2 linked regions of the Aquibium microcysteis genome follow. The protein of the gene in region 1 interacts with the protein of each later gene in a pairwise test. Links are inferred from orthologs where the notes say so. Each region holds a gene or a part of one and is shown in the gene's direction. Other genes may lie near its edges. The genes, in order: grxD and IAI54_RS22210.

What was found.
Region 2: the proteins of grxD (region 1) and IAI54_RS22210 interact in binary tests that used the Escherichia coli proteins (3 or more experiments, as listed by UniProt). The link is inferred for Aquibium microcysteis from one-to-one orthologs.

What each region holds. Positions count from the first base shown.
Region 1 is NZ_CP061080.1:1,806,766-1,822,715, forward strand. The notes cover bases 1-2,687. They hold grxD (Grx4 family monothiol glutaredoxin), read left to right. Parts: upstream 1-1,019; coding sequence 1,020-1,355; downstream 1,356-2,687. Other genes in these bases: purL (phosphoribosylformylglycinamidine synthase subunit PurL), read left to right, coding at 1-646; IAI54_RS08270 (BolA/IbaG family iron-sulfur metabolism protein), read left to right, coding at 646-879; IAI54_RS08280 (multidrug effflux MFS transporter), read left to right, coding at 1,484-2,687. Also shown: more of IAI54_RS08280, read left to right, coding at 2,688-2,731; IAI54_RS08285 (inositol monophosphatase family protein), read right to left, coding at 2,748-3,575; tRNA 2-thiocytidine(32) synthetase TtcA, read right to left, coding at 3,565-4,440; rpsD (30S ribosomal protein S4), read right to left, coding at 4,550-5,167; IAI54_RS08300 (SH3 domain-containing protein), read right to left, coding at 5,434-6,219; murI (glutamate racemase), read right to left, coding at 6,522-7,343; IAI54_RS08310 (RNA methyltransferase), read right to left, coding at 7,336-8,187; IAI54_RS08315 (tannase/feruloyl esterase family alpha/beta hydrolase), read right to left, coding at 8,243-9,856; IAI54_RS08320 (TfoX/Sxy family protein), read left to right, coding at 10,042-10,431; IAI54_RS08325 (alpha/beta fold hydrolase), read right to left, coding at 10,424-11,317; IAI54_RS08330 (NADP-dependent isocitrate dehydrogenase), read left to right, coding at 11,545-12,756; IAI54_RS08335 (cyclic nucleotide-gated ion channel), read right to left, coding at 12,826-14,040; alaS (alanine--tRNA ligase), read right to left, coding at 14,049-15,950. UniProt on the Escherichia coli protein: Monothiol glutaredoxin involved in the biogenesis of iron-sulfur clusters.
Region 2 is NZ_CP061080.1:4,719,809-4,723,108, reverse strand. Bases 540-3,300 are described here. They hold IAI54_RS22210 (BolA family protein), read left to right. Parts: upstream 540-1,649; coding sequence 1,650-1,952; downstream 1,953-3,300. Other genes in these bases: aroB (3-dehydroquinate synthase), read right to left, coding at 3,263-3,300; IAI54_RS22205 (HlyC/CorC family transporter), read right to left, coding at 1,995-3,266; IAI54_RS22215 (J domain-containing protein), read right to left, coding at 910-1,524; cobS (cobaltochelatase subunit CobS), read right to left, coding at 540-825. In the rest of the region: more of cobS, read right to left, coding at 1-539. UniProt on the Escherichia coli protein: Transcriptional regulator that plays an important role in general stress response. Has many effects on cell morphology, cell growth and cell division. Acts by regulating the transcription of many genes, including dacA (PBP-5), dacC (PBP-6), ampC and mreB.

The sequences.
Region 1 (15,950 bases):
CGGCAACGTCTCGCTCTACAACGAGACCAGCGGCAAGGCGATCCTGCCCACGCCCACCATCGCCGGCGTCGGCCTGATCGACGACTGGACGACGATGGCGACCGTCGGCTTCAAGACGCCCGGCCGGGCCGTGCTGCTCGTCGGCTCGCGCAAGGACTTCGCCAACGGCCATCTCGGCCAGTCGGCCTATCTGCGGACCGTCTTCGCGAGCGCGGAGGGGACGCCGCCGCCGGTCGACCTGGCCGCCGAGCGGCGCGTCGGCGATTTCGTGCGCTCGCTGATCCGGCGCGGGACGGCGAACGCCGTGCACGACGTTTCGGACGGCGGCGTCGCCGTCGCCTTCGCCGAAATGGCGATGGCGGGCGGCATCGGCGGCACGCTGCCCGGTCCGGCCGAGGTGGACGCGATTCCCTTCTTCTTCGGCGAGGACCAGGGACGCTATCTGGTCGAGATCGACCTCGATCCGCAGGGCGAGGAGATGGTCGACCTGTGGAACGAAGCGAAGTCGCTCGGTATATTCGCGCCCTGGGTGGGCACCACCGGCGGCGATTCCCTGATGCTCGGCGACGGCCGGGCCGTTCCGCTCGCCGATCTTGCCGCCGCCCACGAAGGCTGGTTCCCGAAATTCATGGATGGAGCACACTGATGCCAATGGACGCCCGCGACATCGAGACGCTCATCAAGGAATCGATCCCCGACGCCCGGGTGACGATCCGCGATCTTGCCGGCGACGGCGACCATTATGCGGCCGAGGTCGTGGCGGAGAGCTTCCGCGGCAAGTCGCGCGTGCAGCAGCACCAGATGGTCTACAACGCGCTGAAGGGCAACATGGGCGGGGTGCTGCATGCGTTGGCCCTGCAGACGAGCGTACCGGACTGACCGGTCCGGATCGGCGCTCCTTGCCGATGCGGGGGCGACGCCCGCGCCTCGACAAGCACCGGACGATCTTCTATCTAAGGCTTAGCCAATACACGCATTTCATCTCCGGCCTTGAACCGGACGAAGAAGGAAGGACAGCCATGAGCGCCATCACCGATTTCATTGCCAGCGAAGTCAAGGGCAACGACGTGGTCCTCTTCATGAAGGGGACGCCCGGCTTCCCGCAGTGCGGATTTTCCGGCCAGGTCGTGCAGATTCTCGACTATGTCGGCGTCGACTACAAGGGGATCAACGTGCTGACGTCCGATGAGCTGCGCCAGGGGATCAAGGAATTCTCGCAGTGGCCGACGATCCCGCAGCTCTACGTCAAGGGCGAGTTCGTCGGCGGATGCGACATCGTCCGCGAGATGTTCCAGGCCGGCGAGTTGCAGGCTTTCCTCGACGAGAAGGGCGTGAGCGTCAAGGGCGCCGCCTGAGACACCTGCCCGGCACCGCCGCGATCTGAAAAGACGGGATCCCGGGACCATTACCCGGGACCGATGCCGGAAATGCGCCGTCCGCGGCGCGTTTCCTTTTTGTTTGTGTGTAGATCGGACGCATTGCCATGGACCCGACGGTCGCCCCCTCCCCGCGCAAGCCGCCTTTGCTGACGATCCCCCGCTGGGAGTTCATCGCCATCGCGGCGGGCCTCATGGCCCTGAACGCCCTGGCGATCGACATCATGCTGGTCGCGCTGCAGCAGATCGGCATGAGCCTCGCCGTCGAGGACGAGAATTCCAGACAGCTGGTCGTGACCGCCTATGTCATCGGCTTCGGGCTTGCGCAGCTCGTGTTCGGCCCCGTTTCGGACCGCTTCGGCCGGCGCATTCCTCTGCTGGTCGGGCTCGGCATCTACGTCGTCGCGGGCTTCGCCTGCGCCTTCGCACCGTCCTTCACGATCCTGCTGGTCCTGCGCTTCATCCAGGGTCTCGGCGCGGCTTCCACGCGCGTCATCTCCGTCTCGCTGGTGCGCGACGTCTACGGCGGCCGGGCCATGGCCGAAGTGATGTCGCTGGTGTTCATGGTGTTCATGGTCATTCCGGTCGTCGCGCCCGGCATCGGCCAGTTCATCATGCTGTTTTCGGAATGGCCGACCATCTTCATCTTCATCGGCGTGATGTCCCTCGCCTTCACGGTCTGGACGGCGCTGCGGCTTCCCGAAACGCTGCCGCCGAGCCAGCGCCGGCCCTTCACCGCCGCCGTCATCCTGGATGCTTTCCGTATCGTCCTCACCGAACGCGTAGCGATCTGCTACACGATCGCCATGACGGCCATCATCGGCGCGCTGTTCGGCTTCATCAATTCGGCGCAGCAGGTCTATGTCGGCATCTACGGCGTCGGCGAGATGTTCCCGTTCTACTTCGCGTTGGTGGCCGGCCTCATGGCCGTGTCGTCCTTCCTCAACGCACAGATGGTCGGGCGCTTCGGCATGCGGAGGCTGGCCCACGGCGCCCTCCTCGGCTTCCTTGCGGTCACGGCCGTCTCCTTCGTCCTGGCGCTGGCCGGTCCCATCCCGTTCTGGCTCTTCCTGACGCTGTTCGCGGTCGCGATGGTTCAGTTCGCCTGGATCGGCTCGAATTTCAACGCGCTCGCCATGGAGCCGCTCGGCCATGTCGCGGGGACGGCTTCCTCGGTGCAGGGCTTCCTGCAGACGGTAGGCGGCGGCGTGGTCGGCGCGCTGATCGGACAGGCCTATGACGGCACCGTGGCGCCGCTGGCAGGCGGCTACTTCGTGGCGGCCGCGATCGCGCTCGTCATGACGCTGATCGCGGAGAAGGGGCGGCTCTTCCGGTCGCAGAACCCGCGGGTCTGAACCGCGCGCCGGCCGGTCAGTCGGCCCACAATTCGCGACGCAGCTCCGACCAGCTCTCCCGGTCGGGCGCCACGAGCAGTCCGCCGTCGAGATGCTCGGGCCGGTAGGCGCTGCCGTCGAGCCGCGCGACATGGCCGCCCGCCTCGGTCTGGATCAGCGTGCCGGCCAGGTGATCCCACGGCATCAGCTTGTTGTAGACGACGAAATGCGCGTGGCCGCTTGCGATGAGGCGATACTCGTGCGCCGAGCAGCGGTAGGCGATCTGCGAGAGCGCCTTGGCCTGGTTGCGCGCGAGCCGCGCCCGGTCGGGTTCGGCGAAATACTGCCACGACGCGCTGCCGGTCATCTCCGCCAGCGGCACGGCGGGCGCCACCCGCACGGCCGTCTCCCGGCCGCCCTCGTGGCGAAGCCGGCTGCCCCCGCCCCTCACGCCGATCATGCAGTCGCGCCCGAGCGGATCATGGATCAGCCCGGCAACCGTCTCGCCTCTCGCCACCACCGCCAGGATGACGCCGAAGAGCGGCACGCCGGAGGCAAAGTTGTAGGTGCCGTCCACGGGATCGAGCACGAAGGCGAGATCGGCCTTCGCCAGGCCGTCCAGCAGGCGGGGATCCTCCGCGCAGGCTTCCTCGCCGATCACCAGGGCGCCCGGATATCGCGAGGTCAGACGCGCCGTGAGGAAGCGTTCGGCCTCGACGTCGGCATCGGTGACGAGGTCGATCGCGCTCGACTTGCGCCGCACGTCGCCGGAACCGAGCCGCCTGAACCGCGGCATGATCTCGCGCCGCGCCGCCTCGTCGAGCAGGTCCGCCAGCCAGTCGACGTCGCTCTCGTCAAAACGCAACGTCCAGCTCCCCGTGGCCGCGCCTGGCGTCGAGACCGGCGAAATCGAACAGCTTGGTATCCAGGAGATGGCTCGGCCGCACGTTGGCCAGCGCCCGGATCATCGTGTCCTTGCGCCCGGGCATCCTGCTCTCGATGCCGTCGAGCATCGCCTTCATGGCGTTGCGCTGCAGTCCGTCCTGGCTGCCGCACAGGTCGCAGGGGATGATGGGGAAGCACATCGCCTCGGCGAACCGGGCGAGATCGCTCTCGTCGCAATAGGCGAGCGGCCGCAGCACCATCACGTCACCCTCGTCGTTGAGCAGCTTCGGCGGCATGGCGGCCAGCCGCCCGCCGTGGAAGAGATTCATGAAGAAGGTCTCGAGAATGTCGTCGCGGTGGTGACCGAGCACCAGCGCCGCGCAGCCCTCCTCGCGCGCGATCCGGTAGAGATGTCCGCGCCGCAGCCGCGAGCACAGGGAGCAGTAGGTCTTCCCCTTCGCGATCTTGTCGGTGACCACCGAATAGGTGTCCTGGTATTCGATGCGATGCGGCACGCCGAGCGACGCGAGATAGTCAGGCAGCACGTGCTTGGGAAAGTTGGGCTGGCCCTGGTCGAGATTGCAGGCGAGCAGCTCGACGGGCAGCAGGCCGCGCCATTTCAGGTCGAGCAGCAGGGCCAGCAGGCCGTAGGAATCCTTGCCGCCCGAGAGCGCCACCAGCCAGCGCTCGCCCGGCCGGACCATGGCGCAATCCTCCATCGCCTGACGCGCATTGCGCAGGAGGCGCTTGCGCAGCCGGTTGAACTCGACCGTCGACGGCACCGCCCTGAAGAGCGGGTGGCATTCGTCCTCCTCCACGGAGATGGCGGGCGACTGGATGTTCATGGCGGATGACGGACCGATGCGGCGCAGTTCGCACGAAGCTTTAGGCGAGGTCTTCGCCAAAGAAAAGGCCGCCTCGGGGGCGGCCTCTCGGATGGCGGGCTGAAACCGGTCAGCGCGAGTAGAACTCGACCACCAGGTTCGGTTCCATCTGCACCGCGTAGGGCACGTCGCCGAGGCCGGGCACGCGCGCATACTTGGCCGTCATCTTCGAATGATCGGCTTCGATGTAATCCGGAACGTCACGCTCGACGAGCTGCACGGACTCGAGCACGATGACGAGCTGCTTGGACTTCTCGCGAACCTCGATCACGTCGCCCGCGCGGCAGCGGTAGGAGCCGATGTTGACGCGGCGGCCGTTCACGTTGACGTGGCCATGGTTGATGAACTGGCGCGCCGCGAAGATCGTCGGCACGAACTTGGCGCGGTACACCACCGCGTCGAGACGCGACTCGAGCAGGCCGATCAGGTTCTCGGAGGTGTCGCCGCGCATGCGGTTGGCTTCCTCGTAGACCTTGCGGAACTGCTTTTCGGAAATGTCGCCGTAATGGCCCTTGAGCTTCTGCTTGGCGCGCAGCTGCAGACCGAAGTCCGACATCTTGCCCTTGCGGCGCTGACCATGCTGGCCGGGGCCGTATTCACGCTTGTTGACCGGCGACTTCGGCCGGCCCCAGATGTTTTCGCCGAGACGGCGGTCGATCTTGTACTTTGCGGATTCGCGCTTGCTCATCGCATTCCCTTTCGAATGAAACAGTCCGGAACGTCGCCGTGCCGGACGAAGGAAACGCGCCCTCCTCTGGCTCCCGTTTTCGGAGCCTGACAGGATCACCACGCGGCGAAGCGGGCGATCCACGGGACACGTCAATGAAGACACCGGCCCTTTCGGACCGGTGCTGGCGGGTCTTTAGGCGGATTGCAGTATGGTGTCAATGCCGCGCCGCGAACGGAACGGCCGGGCGCGGAGCCGGGAAGCGGCCGGCAACCGCGCCGGATCGGTCAGGACCGGTTGCTCACGAAGCTCTTGTAGATGTATCCGGTGCGGCCTTCGTAGCCGACCTTGCACCAGAGATCGCAGTCGTAGACATCGACCTTGGCGCGGCGCGGAATCACCATCATCACGCCGTGCTTGCTGCCCGGCCCCTTGCGCATGTTGACCGGGGCGTTCACCGACGCCGTCCGCGCCGCGTCATCGGGCTGCTCGGGCAATTCGGCCGGCAGCACGATCTGCATCGGGCGGCGCGGTTCCTCGGCCGGAGCGAAATCCGAACGTTCCACCCCACCCGCATAGGCGAGAAGGCCGGAAGCGTTTTCGTCGACCGGCGCGGCCTTCTCGACGATCAGCTTGCGCATCGCTTCGAGCGCCGGAGACCCGTGCCGGGCTTCGGTTCGCGCCCAGCGGGGGTCGTCCTTGCGGGGGATGTCGACCACTTTCGCGGCCTTTGCGACCGCAACGGGAGCGGGGTCGGCCTTCGCCGCCGGTTCCGCCACTCCGGATGCCTCTGTCGCCATGGCCTCCGACCTGTCGGGCGCCACCGCGCCGGCCGCGTCGGCTCCGGCCTCCTTCTCGACCGCGACGCTTCGCACCGGCGTCGTGACTTCCGGAGCGGCCGCCGCCACGGGTGCCGTAGCGATATCGCCGCGCGGCATCATGAAGAAGAGGCTTCCGCCGAGGATGGTGACCGTCGCCACCACCGCGGCAAGGGCAGGCTTCGATGGCCCGACGCTCCTTCCGGGGCGGTGCTGCGGCAGGAAGATCGCAACAGGTTTTTCCTGTTCCGTCATGAATAGCTGGCGACCGCTGTCGCCTCGTTCGTCCGTTTGACCAGTCACGTGCCCTCTCCAGGCAAGCTTGTCGACACTCCGATCCGCAGCGCCCCAGCCAGCGTCGTCAGGTTGATGTCCGGCCCCCGCCGGACGGCATGACGAAACACCGCCATGCCGAGCCCCTTGTCTGGGAGCCGAATGTGGCGATGATTTGTTAACGTGGCGCCGCGACCGCCGCCACATCGTCTTTCGGAAGTTACAGCCAACACTTATTGTGTCGACCTGTGACGTGTCGTGAAAAGAAGAGCCAGACCAGTCGGTTATGCGGAAGCTGTTCGCCTGGTCGCAAGGCCGAAGCCTTGCATGAGACGCCGCGATGCATTGTCGGGTGCGCCGGACGTGAAGACGGCGACATCGACATCCTGCGGCTCGTCCTGTCCGGACGATTCGGCCGCAGCATCGTCGCGGGGGAGCAGCGACAGCGCCCGACGGGCGATGGCTTCGGCGGGATCCAGCCAGTCCACCGGCCAGGGTGCCGTCTTGCGCATCCGGTTCACGAGGAATGGATAGTGGGTGCAGGCGAGCACGACGATGTCGGTGCGCCGGCCGTCCTGTTCGACGAAGCAGGGTTCGATCTCGGCCCGGACCGCGTCCTCGTCCACGAAGCCCTCGCGCATGTAAGTCTCCGCCAGCGAGGCGAGCCGGTCGCTGCCGACCAGGCGGACATGGCACTTCGTCGCCCATTCGCGGATCAGATCGCGGGTGTACTGTCGCTTGACCGTGCCCGGCGTTGCCAGCACCGAAACGAGACCGCTGACGGTGCGCTCGGCCGCCGGCTTGATCGCCGGCACCGTGCCGACGAAGGGCCAGTCCGGATAGGCCGCGCGCAGGTCGGGCAGCACCAGCGTGGAAGCCGTGTTGCAGGCGATCACGACGATTACCGGATCGTGCTCCGCGAGCAGCCGTCCGAACAGGTCGACGATCCGATCCCGAAGCGCGCGCTCTTCCCAGGCGCCATAGGGAAATCCGGCATCGTCGGCGACGTAGACGAAGCGCCGGTCGGGCATCAGAACGCGCGCCTCGCGCAGAACGGTGAGCCCGCCGATGCCCGAATCGAAGACCAGCACCGGACGTTCATGCATCGGGGTCGTCCGGCAGGGCGTTGCGATCGGCCTGCGCCTTGCGCTCCGGGTAGCCGGCGCCGCGCGGCTGCTTCGGCGAGAAGTAGTCCAGCGAGGACACGACCCCGCGCAGGACCTTGATCTCGGCCTCGGCGAAAGCGGGGCGGGTGAAGACGGCACGCAGGTTGTCGAGCATCTTCGCCTTCTTTTCCGGCGGCCGGAAGTAGCCGCGTTCGTCGAGCGCCCGCTCGAGGTGGCCGATGAAGGAGTGGAGATGCTCCTTGGAAGCCGGCTGCATCTCCGGTCCGCGGAAGTTGGTGTCCGTCTCGCGCTCCAGCCCGGCCTTCATCCACTCGTAGGACATCAGCAGGACGGCCTGCGCGATGTTCAGCGACGAGAAGGCAGGATCGACCGGGAAGGTCACGATGACGTCCGCGAGCGCCACCTCTTCGTTCGACAGGCCGAATTTCTCGCGGCCGAAGAGGATGCCCGTCTGTTGTCCGAGCCGCTCGCGTCCGCGAAGCTCGCGTCCGGCCTCCACCGGTCCGTGCACCGGCTTGAACCCGTCGCGCGGCCGCGCCGTGGTCGCGTAGAGGAAGGACAGGTCGCCGATCGCGTGTTCGAGCTTGTCGAACACCTGCGTGGCGCGGATGACGTGATCGGCGCGGCTCGCCGTGGCGATGGCCTTCTCGTTCGGCCAGCCGTCGCGCGGGTTGACCAGCCGCAGGTTGGTCAGCCCGAAATTGGCCATGGCGCGCGCGACCATGCCGATGTTCTCGCCGAGCTGCGGCTCGACGAGAATGATGGCGGGGGACGGGGAGGCGTCGCCTCCCGGCTCGGACGGGGTCGTTGCATGGTCGCTCATGGGAACGGACCCATGCCACGACCGGCCGCCGAACGGAATGGCTTTCGTGCGGCGGCTAGGGCTGGCACACGAAATTGGCCGCGTCCTGCGGGTCGCCAGAGCCTGTGTAGCGGGCATGGGTCGGGTACGGGCAGAGCGGGCGCGTGCGCCCGTCGAAGGCCGGACCGGAGGCGACGACGGTCGCCGGCGCCGCGCCATTCTCCACCCATTCGACGAGCGGTGAGAGCAGGTCGAAGCGGTCGAGCCCGGCCGGGCCACCGCGGCAATGGCCCATTCCCGGCACGAGGTAGAGCTGCGCCCAGTCCTCCATCGGCACCGTGGTCTTCGTGCCGGCCTTCACGCGGCCGAAGAAGTCGATCGTGTCGTTGGCGGAAAACCAGGGATCGCTCATGCCGTGGAAGACCATGATCTTGCGGCCGTCGGCGGCAAAAGAACTCAGGTCGGTCCACTGGTCGACATTGATCAGGCGCTGCTGCGGATCGGCGATGTCGGCCTTCTCGACAGCGGCGTCGACGTCGAAGTCCGTCGCCGCGTTCTTGAACTGGCGATTGCGCTCGTCGTCGAAGCGCAGCAGGCCGGGGATCGGGTCGGTCGTGCTCATCACCCCGGTGTCGAAGGGAAAGCCGACATAGGCCGCCCTGCCCGAGGCGTCGAGCGTCGGCGCGAAGGTCATGGCCACCACCTCCGCCTGCTCGGCCGTGAGGCAGCCCTCCGTCGCGGTGCCCCGGCAGACCAGCGTCGCGGGGTCGAAGCTGCAGGCCTGGGTGTTCTGGATCATTCCGTCCTCAAGACCGTCGAGGCCGTCGCAGGCCTTCAGGATGCCGTCGAGCACAAGCGTGCGGTCGGCATCGGAGAAGGCGGCGGACTTGTCCGGTGCGCCGTCGGCGCCGGCCGGCGAAATCCGGTTCATGGCCACCGCCTTGGCGGCGAGCGCCATGTTGGAGCGGCTGGTGCGCATGGCGGGCGCGCCCGAGATGATGCCGTCGAAGAGTGTCGGGAAGCGCTGCGCGGAGGCGAGCCCCTCGCGCCCGCCGGTGGAGCAGCCGGCGAAATAGGAATGGTCGGCGGGACGGCCGTAGTAAGCCTCCACGATCGCCTTGCCGAGACCGGTCGCCTTCTCCACCGACCACCCGGCGAAATTCAGCGTGGCGATCTGGTCGGCCTTGAAGGAGCCGTCCCAGACCTCGCCCTTGTGGCCGCTGTCGTGCGAGAGCACGGCGAAGCCGCGCGCCAGCGCGGGGCGGTCGCCGGCCGCCGTGTCGCCCGCCGGTGGCCGCACGACGCCGTTCAGGCCGCCGCCGCCCTGGACCAGGAAGCGGCCCTGCCACTCGTCGGGCAGCGCGATGGCGAAACCGATGGCGTAGGGTTTGCCGTCGGCGCCGGTGCGGTGCTCGAAGGATCCCTGCACCAGGCAGTGCGGCACCGGGCCGTCGGCGACGTGGGTCGCGCCGTCGATCGTCAGGTCGTAGCCGGACAGCGACAGGCCGGCCGCCGCCGCGCAATCCGCCGCGCCCTCGGCCCGGGCGGGCAGCGCGAATGCGGCGACGCCGGCGCGCAGCGCGGCGGCCGTGCCGGCGCGCAGCGCGGCGGCCGTGCCGGCGCGCAGCGCGGCGGCCGTGCCGGCGCGCGTAGCGGCTGCGGCCCGGCACGTCATCGATCTCGTGGTCATGTGGTTCATCTCCTCCATCGTGCCGGCGCGGCCGGCGGCGGGATTCCGCCAATCATCAGGGTCCCTGTCAACCTCTTTTCCACGGTGTGGCCGCCAGTGTCCGGAGCGACGGTGCGCGGGCTTGCGCGGGTCGGGGCTGCATGCCACGAATCCCGCGCGCCACGGCAGGATCCGGAGCCCCCGTCATGACGAACGACCTCGCAGACCGCGTCCGCGAACGCCTCGGCCACCGCAACGGCGTGTCGGAGGTGCGCATGATGGGCGGGCTGTGCTTCCTGCTGCACGGCAACATGCTGGTCGGCACGATGAAGAACGGCGATCTCCTGGCGCGCGTCGGACCCGAGGGCCATGCGGCGGCGCTGGCGCGGCCGGGCGCAGGCGCGATGCTCTTCACAGGGCGCGCGATGAAGGGCTTCGTGGTGGTGGCCGCCGACGCGCTCGACGACGACGCCCTCGACGACTGGCTGTCGACCAGCCTCGCCTTCGTCGAGCCCTTGCCGCCGAAAGAGAAGAAGGCGGCGGAGAAGCGACCGGCTGCGCGGAAGCCCGCTCGGCGCAAGACGCCCGTCAGCTGACGAAATCGGCAATCGCGCGGGCGACGTCGGCCGGCTTCTCGTGCAGGATCCAGTGGCCGGCGCCCGCGACGCGCTTCACCGTCAGGTCGGGCGCGAAGCGGTCGAGGCCTCCGAGGCACGCAGGCCGCAGCGCCTCGTCGGCCTCGCCCCAGACGACGAGATGCGGCATTGAAACCGTGACGCGCTCGGCCGGTACCGTCAGCAGCGGCGCGTCGCCGGCCGGCTCGTCCGGACGCGGCACGAGGATGGGCGAGGATGTGTACCAATGCAGCATCGCCTCCATCGCGCCCGGTTGCGCCCAGGCGGCGCGATATCCGGCTGCGCTCTCGGGCGTCAGCCAGTCGGTGCGCGAGAAGCCGGCGAGCATCTTCATGGTGCGGGCGAAATCGTTCTGCGCCATCCGCGCGGCCGCGCCAGGGGCGCGCAACGTATGGAAATACTGGCTGGCGGACCGCTGGCCCTCGTCCTCCAGGATCGCGCGCTGGAAGCAGACCGGATGCGCGCCGTTGGCGATGACGAGATGGGTGAGGCGCAGGGGATGTGAAAAGGCATAGGCATAGGCGACGGAAGCACCCCAGTCGTGACCGGCAAGGACGAAGGGCCGGTCGGGGGACAGATGGTCGGCGAGGGCCGCCAGGTCGGCCACCATGTTGCGGGTGCGATAGGCCTCCTCCCCCTTCGGCTTGAAGGAGAGGTTGAAGCCGCGCTGGTCCGGCGCGACGAGGAAGAACGCGTCGGCGAGTTCCGCCATGACTCCGCTCCACGCCGCCCAGTACTCCGGAAAGCCGTGCAGGCAGAGGATCAGTGGCCGGGACGGATCGCCGGCCGCGGCATAGTGCAGGCGCCCCTCGCCCGTATCGAAGGAGCCGAAATCGAACATCGCCATGGATCGTCCTCCCGTGCGGTCGAATCCGCTGCCGTCCCGTCGCCGGACCACTATGCGCAACGCTTCGCACGCTGTCCAATTCCGGCTCCGATGCCGTCGAAAGGCTTGCGCCGCTTCACTTTTGGTAGCGTTTGCGCCCCCCGGTCGCCTTTGCTATAGCGTGCCGCATTCCTTCAACCGCGGGGCCAGACGACCGTCCCGCCTCCCCGAACGCGAGGCTTTTCCCGATGTCGAAAATCAAGGTGGCCAATCCCGTCGTCGAACTCGATGGCGACGAGATGACCCGCATCATCTGGCAGTACATCAAGGACAAGCTGATCCACCCCTATCTCGACGTCGACCTGAAGTACTACGATCTCGGCATCGAGCACCGCGACGCGACCAACGACCAGGTGACGATCGATTCCGCCAACGCGATCGCACAGTACGGCGTCGGCGTGAAATGCGCGACGATCACGCCCGACGAGGCACGGGTGGAAGAGTTCGGGCTGAAGAAGATGTGGCGCTCGCCCAACGGCACGATCCGCAACATCCTCGGCGGCACCATCTTCCGCGAGCCGATCATCATGAAGAACGTGCCGCGGCTGGTGCCGGGCTGGACGAAGCCGATCGTGGTGGGCCGCCACGCCTTCGGCGACCAGTACCGCGCCACCGACTTCAAGTTCCCCGGCAAGGGCAAGCTGACGATCAAGTTCGTCGGCGACGACGGCACCACGATCGAGCACGAGGTGTTCGACGCGCCGGGCTCGGGCGTCGCCATGGCGATGTACAACCTCGACGAGTCGATCCGCGACTTCGCCCGCGCCTCGCTGAACTACGGCCTGCTGCGCGGCTGGCCAGTGTACCTGTCGACCAAGAACACCATCCTCAAGGCCTATGACGGCCGCTTCAAGGACATCTTCCAGGAGATCTACGAGAAGGAGTTCGAGGCGGAATTCAAGGCCAGGAAGATCTGGTACGAGCACCGCCTGATCGACGACATGGTGGCGGCGAGCCTGAAATGGTCGGGCGGCTACATCTGGGCCTGCAAGAACTACGACGGCGACGTGCAGTCCGACACCGTGGCGCAGGGCTTCGGCTCGCTCGGCCTGATGACCTCGGTGCTGATGACGCCGGACGGCAAGACGGTGGAGGCCGAGGCCGCGCACGGCACGGTGACGCGCCACTACCGCCAGCACCAGAAGGGCGAGGAGACCTCGACCAACTCGATCGCGTCGATCTTCGCCTGGACCCGCGGCCTCGCCCACCGGGCCAAGCTCGACGACAATGCCGAACTGAAGCGCTTCGCCGACACGCTGGAGAAGGTGTGCGTGCAGACGGTCGAATCCGGCTTCATGACCAAGGATCTGGCGCTGCTGATCGGCCCCGACCAGCCCTGGCTGTCGACCACCGGCTTCCTCGACAAGATCGACGAGAACCTGCAGAAGGCGATGGGCTGAGACCCGCGTCTCCCCATCTCGCGGAGCGGGCTCGCGCAAGCGGGCCCGTTTTCATGAGGGCCGCACGGCTCAGCCCGCAGCGTCCCGCCGCTCCCGGGCGACGGCCGCGATCGAGTCGGCGATGTCGGGGCGTCTCTCCATCAGGCCGCGCAGGTCCGACGCGTCGAGGACGAGAAGCTTGGTGTGCTGGATGGCCCGGACGGTGGCGCTGCGCGCACCGTCCTTCAGCATGGCGGATTCGCCGAAGAACTGGTGCTCGCCGAGCGAGACCTCCCTGCCGGGCAGTTCCACTGCCACCCGGCCGGACGCGATGAAGAACATGGTGGTGGCCGGATCACCCTTGCGCACGATCACTTCGCCGGGTTCGGCCGAGACCGAACTGAGATACTGCATGATGTCGAGGATCTCGGACGCGTTCAGCCGATCGAACAGCGGCACACGCGCCACCATTCCCCAGGTCACGACGAACTCCCGGCGCTGGATGACCTGCGCGAAGGATGTCGCGAGAATTCCGATCGGCAGCGCCAGCATGACGATGCCGGCGAGCGCAGAGATCGTGGCGACGATCTTTCCCACCGGCGTCACGGGAACGGCGTCGCCGTAGCCGACCGTCGTGAGGGTGATCATCGCCCAATAGAGAGCGTCGGGCACTGTGCCGAACTTGTCGGGCTGGACGTCTCGCTCCAGCAGGTGCATGAGCGTGGCGCTGACCAGCGCGACCGTGACGATCAGCATGAGGCAGGTCAGCAGGGCCGCCCGCTCGCTGCGGATCGCATCGATCAGCGATCGCGCGCCCGGCGAATAGCGCGTCAGCTTGAAGAAGCGGAGAATGCGCAACGCCAGCAAAGTCCTGACGTCGATGAGCCCGAGCAGGTTGAGATAGAACGGCGCGACCGCCGCCAGATCGATGATCGCGCCGGGCGATGCCATCCATCGGAGCCGGGCCCGCCAGGGCGACAGGTGCCGGTAGGGCAGATCCTCGACCACGCTCCAGAGACGAAGCAGATATTCCGTCGTGAAGCAGAAGACGGAAGCAAACTCGATCGCTTCGAACAGGACGTGCCATGTGCGGCCCAGCCCAGGCACCGTTTCCAGCACCGAGGCCAGCACGGAGACGACGATCAGCGCCATGATGGCGCGCTGCAGGACGAGGCCTGCGCGCAGCTGCGTTCCGTTTTCGAGCAGCGCGTGGATCGTCGCGCGGGCGCGCGACCTGCGGCCTCCCGGTGCGCTCGCTCCCGCACCGCGCGAGAGTTTTCCCGGACGCGGCGCGGATGCGATCATGACACCGATCAGTCCCCCTTCGCGAGAGCCTTCCTTACCGCATCGACGGCGTCCGCGCCACGGCTGCCGTCGGGGCCGCCGGCCTGCGCCATGTCGGGCCGCCCGCCACCGCCCTTGCCACCGAGCGCCTCGGACGCCGCGCGAACCAGGTCCACGGCGCTGAATCGGCCGACCAGGTCGGGTGTCAGGGCGACGACGACGCTCGCCTTGCCCTCGTCGTCGGCGCTGACGAACACGACCACCCCGGAGCCGAGCGACGTCCTCGCCTCGTCGGCGAGAGGCTTCAGATCGCGGGCGCCGACGCCGTCGACGACCTTTCCGACGAAGCCTACACCATTGACGGTCTCGGCGCCCTGCCCGGCATTGCCGCCCGAACCGCCCCCGAGCGCGAGCTTCTTGCGGGCGTCCGCCAGTTCCTTCTCGAGCCTGCGACGCTCCTCCACGAGCGCCTCGACGCGAGCTGCCGCGTCGGCGGGCGAAACCTTCAATGTCGAGGCGATCGCCTTCAGACGGCGATCCTGCTCGTCGAGATGACGCCTCGCCGCCTCGCCGGTCACGGCTTCCAGTCGCCGCACCCCGGCCGCGACCGCGCCCTCGGATACCACGCGCACCAGCCCGATCTCGCCGGTCGCGCCGACATGCGTGCCGCCGCAGAGTTCGGTGGAATAGGATTTACCGGCCTTTTCGCCGTCGATTGCCGTGCCCATCGACACGACCCTCACCTCGTCGCCGTATTTCTCGCCGAACAGCGCCATGGCACCCTCGGCGATCGCGTCGTCGACGGCCATCAGGCGCGTGGTCACCGGACTGTTCTGGAAGACGATCGCGTTCGCCAGAGCCTCGACCGCCTCGAGTTCCTCGGCCGCGATCGGCTTCGGGTGCGAGAAATCGAAACGGAGCCGGTCCGGCGCGACGAGCGAGCCCTTCTGCGCGATGTGGGTCCCGAGCTTTTCGCGCAGCGCCTCGTGCAGGAGATGCGTCGCCGAATGGTTGGCCCGCAGCCTGGCACGTCTCGCATGGTCGACTTCCATCGAAACCGCTGCACCGGGCCGCACGGTGCCGCTGCGCACGATGCCGGAATGCACGAAGAGGCCGTCGACCTTCTTCTGCGTGTCGGTGATCGTGACCGCGAAACCCTCGCCGTGGAAAGTCCCCGTATCGCCCTGCTGGCCGCCGGATTCGCCGTAGAACGGCGTCTGGTTGACGACGATCTGCACCGTTTCGCCCTCGCCGGCGCTGTCGACGAGCGACCCTTCGCGAACGATGGCCGCGATCACGCCTTCGGCCTTCTCGGTGTCGTAGCCGAGAAACTCGGTGGCGCCAGCCTTGTCCTTCACCGAATACCAGATCGTCTCGGCGGCGGCCTCGCCGGATCCCGCCCAGCTCGCCCGGGCCTCGGCCTTCTGGCGTTCCATGGCCGCGCTGAAGCCGTCGGTATCGACCGAGATGCCGCGCTGACGCAGCGCGTCCTGCGTCAGGTCGAGAGGAAAACCGTAGGTATCGTAGAGCTTGAAGGCGGTCTCGCCGTCGAGCCTCGCGCCCGCGACCATGCCCTCGGTGGCATCCGACAGGAGGCCGAGCCCGCGTGTCAGCGTCGTGCGGAAGCGCTTCTCCTCGAGCTTCAGCGTCTCGGTGATCAGCGCCTCGCCGCGCACGAGTTCCGGATAGGCCTGGCCCATCTCGCGCACCAGCGCCGGCACCAGCCGCCACATCAGCGGCTCGGCCGCTCCGAGCAGCTGGGCATGGCGCATGGCGCGCCGCATGATGCGCCTGAGCACGTAGCCGCGCCCCTCGTTGGAGGGCAGCACGCCGTCCGCGATGAGGAAGCTCGCGGCGCGCAGGTGATCGGCGATGACGCGGTGGCTCGCCCGGTTCTTTCCTTCCGCCGGCACGCCCGTCGACTCGACCGA
Region 2 (3,300 bases), 2.9 Mb from region 1 along the record:
GGTGATGACCGTGCGCGGGCTCATCACGGTGGCGAGGTCGCCGTTGACGAAGGCCGAACGGGTCATGTCGGCGACGCGCACCATGCGGTCGACGACGACGCGGCCCTTGTCGTTGCGGTAATGCTTGGCCTTCGCCAGCACGATGTCGACTTCCTTGTCGTGCGGAAGGTAGTTCAGCGTGGTGACGATGGACCAGCGGTCCATCTGCGCCTGGTTGATCTGCTGGGTGCCGTGGTAGAGGCCGGTCGTGTCGCCGAGGCCGACCGTGTTGGCGGTGGCGAACAGGCGGAAGGCGGGATGCGGCCGGATGACGCGGCTCTGGTCGAGCAGCGTCAGACGGCCGGCGGATTCAAGCACGCGCTGGATCACGAACATCACGTCCGGGCGACCGGCATCGTATTCGTCGAAGCAAAGCGCGACGTTGTGCTGGTAGGCCCAGGGCAGGATGCCGTCGCGGAACTCCGTGACCTGCTTGCCCTCCTTCAGCACGATCGCATCCTTGCCGACGAGGTCGATGCGGCTGACGTGGCTGTCGAGGTTGACGCGCACCATCGGCCAGTTCAGCCGCGCCGCGACCTGCTCGATGTGGGTGGACTTGCCGGTGCCGTGGTAGCCGGAGATCATCACCCGTCGGTTGAAGGCAAAGCCGGCCAGGATGGCGAGCGTGGTGTCGCGATCGAAGAGATAGTCCGGGTCGACGTCCGGAACGTGCGGGTCGCTGGCGGAGTAGGCCGGCACGATCATGCGCGACTCGAAGCCGAAGACGTCCTTCACCGACACCGTGGTGTCGGGCAGGTTGGAGATGTCGCGATCGATCTTGTTCATCATGCCTCCAGCGCCGGGCCGTTCGGGCCGCCGCCATTCGTCCAGTCACAGCTTTTCGGGGGCAGTCCTTAGCAGACGCGGCGCTCAACAAAAACCCGATTGTTTGAGCACACGGTAGGCCTGGAGCACGTCGCGGAACCGGTCTTCCGAACCCCGGTCGCCGCCATTCGCATCGGGATGGTGGCGCTTCACCAGTTCCTTATAGCGCGCCTTTATGTCCGCGCCAGTCGCTTTCTCGTCCAGGCCCAGCGTTTCCAGCGCCTTGGCCTCCAGCGGACGGGCCTTGCGCTGCGGCTGCTGACGCGGCTTGTCGTCGCCGAACAGGTTGAACGGATCACGGACGCGGCTGTAGTAGCCTGCCCGGCCCGAGCGCTTCGACGCGATGTCCGGGCTCGATCGGGCCGACCCGTTGATGCCCAACACCCATGTGGGGCGGTGCCCCGTCAACGCCTCTTTCTGGAAGCGGGCGATGTCGGTGTCGGCGAGGCCGGAGAAGTAGTTGTAGCCCTTGTTGTAGGCCCGCACGTGGTCGATGCAGAAGCGGAAGTACTCGCCTTCCTTCATGCGCCCGACCGGCGCCCGGTGCAGCCCCGGCTCGGCGCAGCCGTCCCACTGGCAGCGCGGCGCGCGCGACTTCGCCTCCGCTTCCGGGTCGGGGCGGACGCGAATCCGGTCGAAGATCTTCGAGTTGGCGTTCATCGTGCAGCGATTATGGGTGCTTCGCACCGCGATACAAGAATTGACATTTGGGGAAGGATGTCCCTAACCCCTGATTTGCATGACCTTTGGCGTCGGAGCGGCGCATATGGTGGGAGAATGCGCGCATGTCCATCCAGTCCCGTATCGAAGTCAAGCTGCGCCAGCGTTTCGCGCCGGAGCGACTCGAAGTCGTCAACGAGAGCCATCTTCATGCCGGCCATCATCATTCCGGCTCGGGCCATCACGGCGCCTTCGACGGCGAAGGCGAGACGCACTTCCGTGTCCGCATCGTCGCACCGGCCTTCGCCGGGCTGAGCCGCGTCGACCGGCACCGCGCCATCAACGAACTCCTGGCCGAGGAACTGGCCGGCAGCGTCCACGCCCTGGCGCTGGAGCCCGCCGCGCCGGGCGAGAAGACGCGCTGGTGACGGACTGCCCGTCGCGTTCCCGGCTTGCCGGAAGCGCCCGTCCTATCCGACGTCCAGAGGCTTGATCCGCAGCTTTACGATGCGGTTCTTGTTGCGCTTCATGACGATGAAGCGCTTGCCATGGAAGGTGAAGGCCTGCTTCTCCTCGGGGATCATCTGCGCCTCGTGGATGACGAGCCCCGCGATCGTGGTGGCCTCGTCGTCGGGAAGGGTCCAGTCGAGCGCGCGGTTCAGGTCGCGGATCGGCACGCCGCCGTCGACGACGATCGATCCGTCTGCCTCCTGCTTGACGCCCTGGATGTCGACGTCGTGCTCGTCGGCGATCTCGCCCACGATCTCCTCGATGATGTCCTCCAGAGTGACGAGGCCTTCGACTTCGCCATACTCGTCCACCACGATGGCGAAATGCGCCTTGCGCCTCAGGAAGGCGTTCAGCTGGTCGCGCAGGGTGGTCGTGTCCGGCACGAACCAGGGTTTCGTCGCCACCTTCATGATGTCGACCTGCGCGGGGTCGTTGCCCACCTCGTGCAGCGCCCGCAGCAGGTCCTTGGCGTGCACGACGCCGACGATGTTGTCGGTCTCGTCGCGATAGAGCGGCATGCGGGTGTAGGGGCTCTGCAGGATCTCGCGCACGACGACGTCGGGAGCATCGCCGGCATTGACGAGCTTCATCGCCGTGCGGTGGATCATGATGTCGGAGACTTCGAGCTCGGCCAGGTCGAGCAGGCCGCCGACCCGATCCCGGTCCTGCTTCACGAAGGCGCCTTCGCGGTGCAGGACCTCGACCGCGCCCCGGATCTCCTCATGCGCCGAAACCATGTTCGCATCGCTCGACAGGTTGACGCCGAAGAGGTGGAGGATACCGCGGACGATGAAGTTGGCGGCGCCGGAGATCGGCCCGAACACGAAGACGACCACCCGTGCGAACGGCGACACGAAGAGGGCGAACTGCTCGGGTCGGAACAGAGCGAGCGACTTCGGCAGGATCTCCGAGAAAATCACCAGCAGAACCGTCATGCCGATCGTGGCGTAGACGACGCCGCTGTCGCCGAAGATCGACAGGAGCACGCTGGTCGCGAGCGACGAGGCGAGGATGTTGACGAGATTGTTGCCGATCAGCAGCGCGCCGACGAGGCGGTCCTTGCGCTCGATCAGGCGCTCCACCACCGAGGCGCGCTTGTCGCCGCCCGCTGCAATGGAATGGAGCCTTGCCCGCGAGGCCGCCGTCATGCCGGTTTCGGTTCCGGAGAAGAGGAACGAGAAACAGATCAGGATCAGGATGATCCCGGCGATCACCCACAATTCGGTCGTCATCCGGGATGGTTCTCCTCGATGAAGGACAGGACTT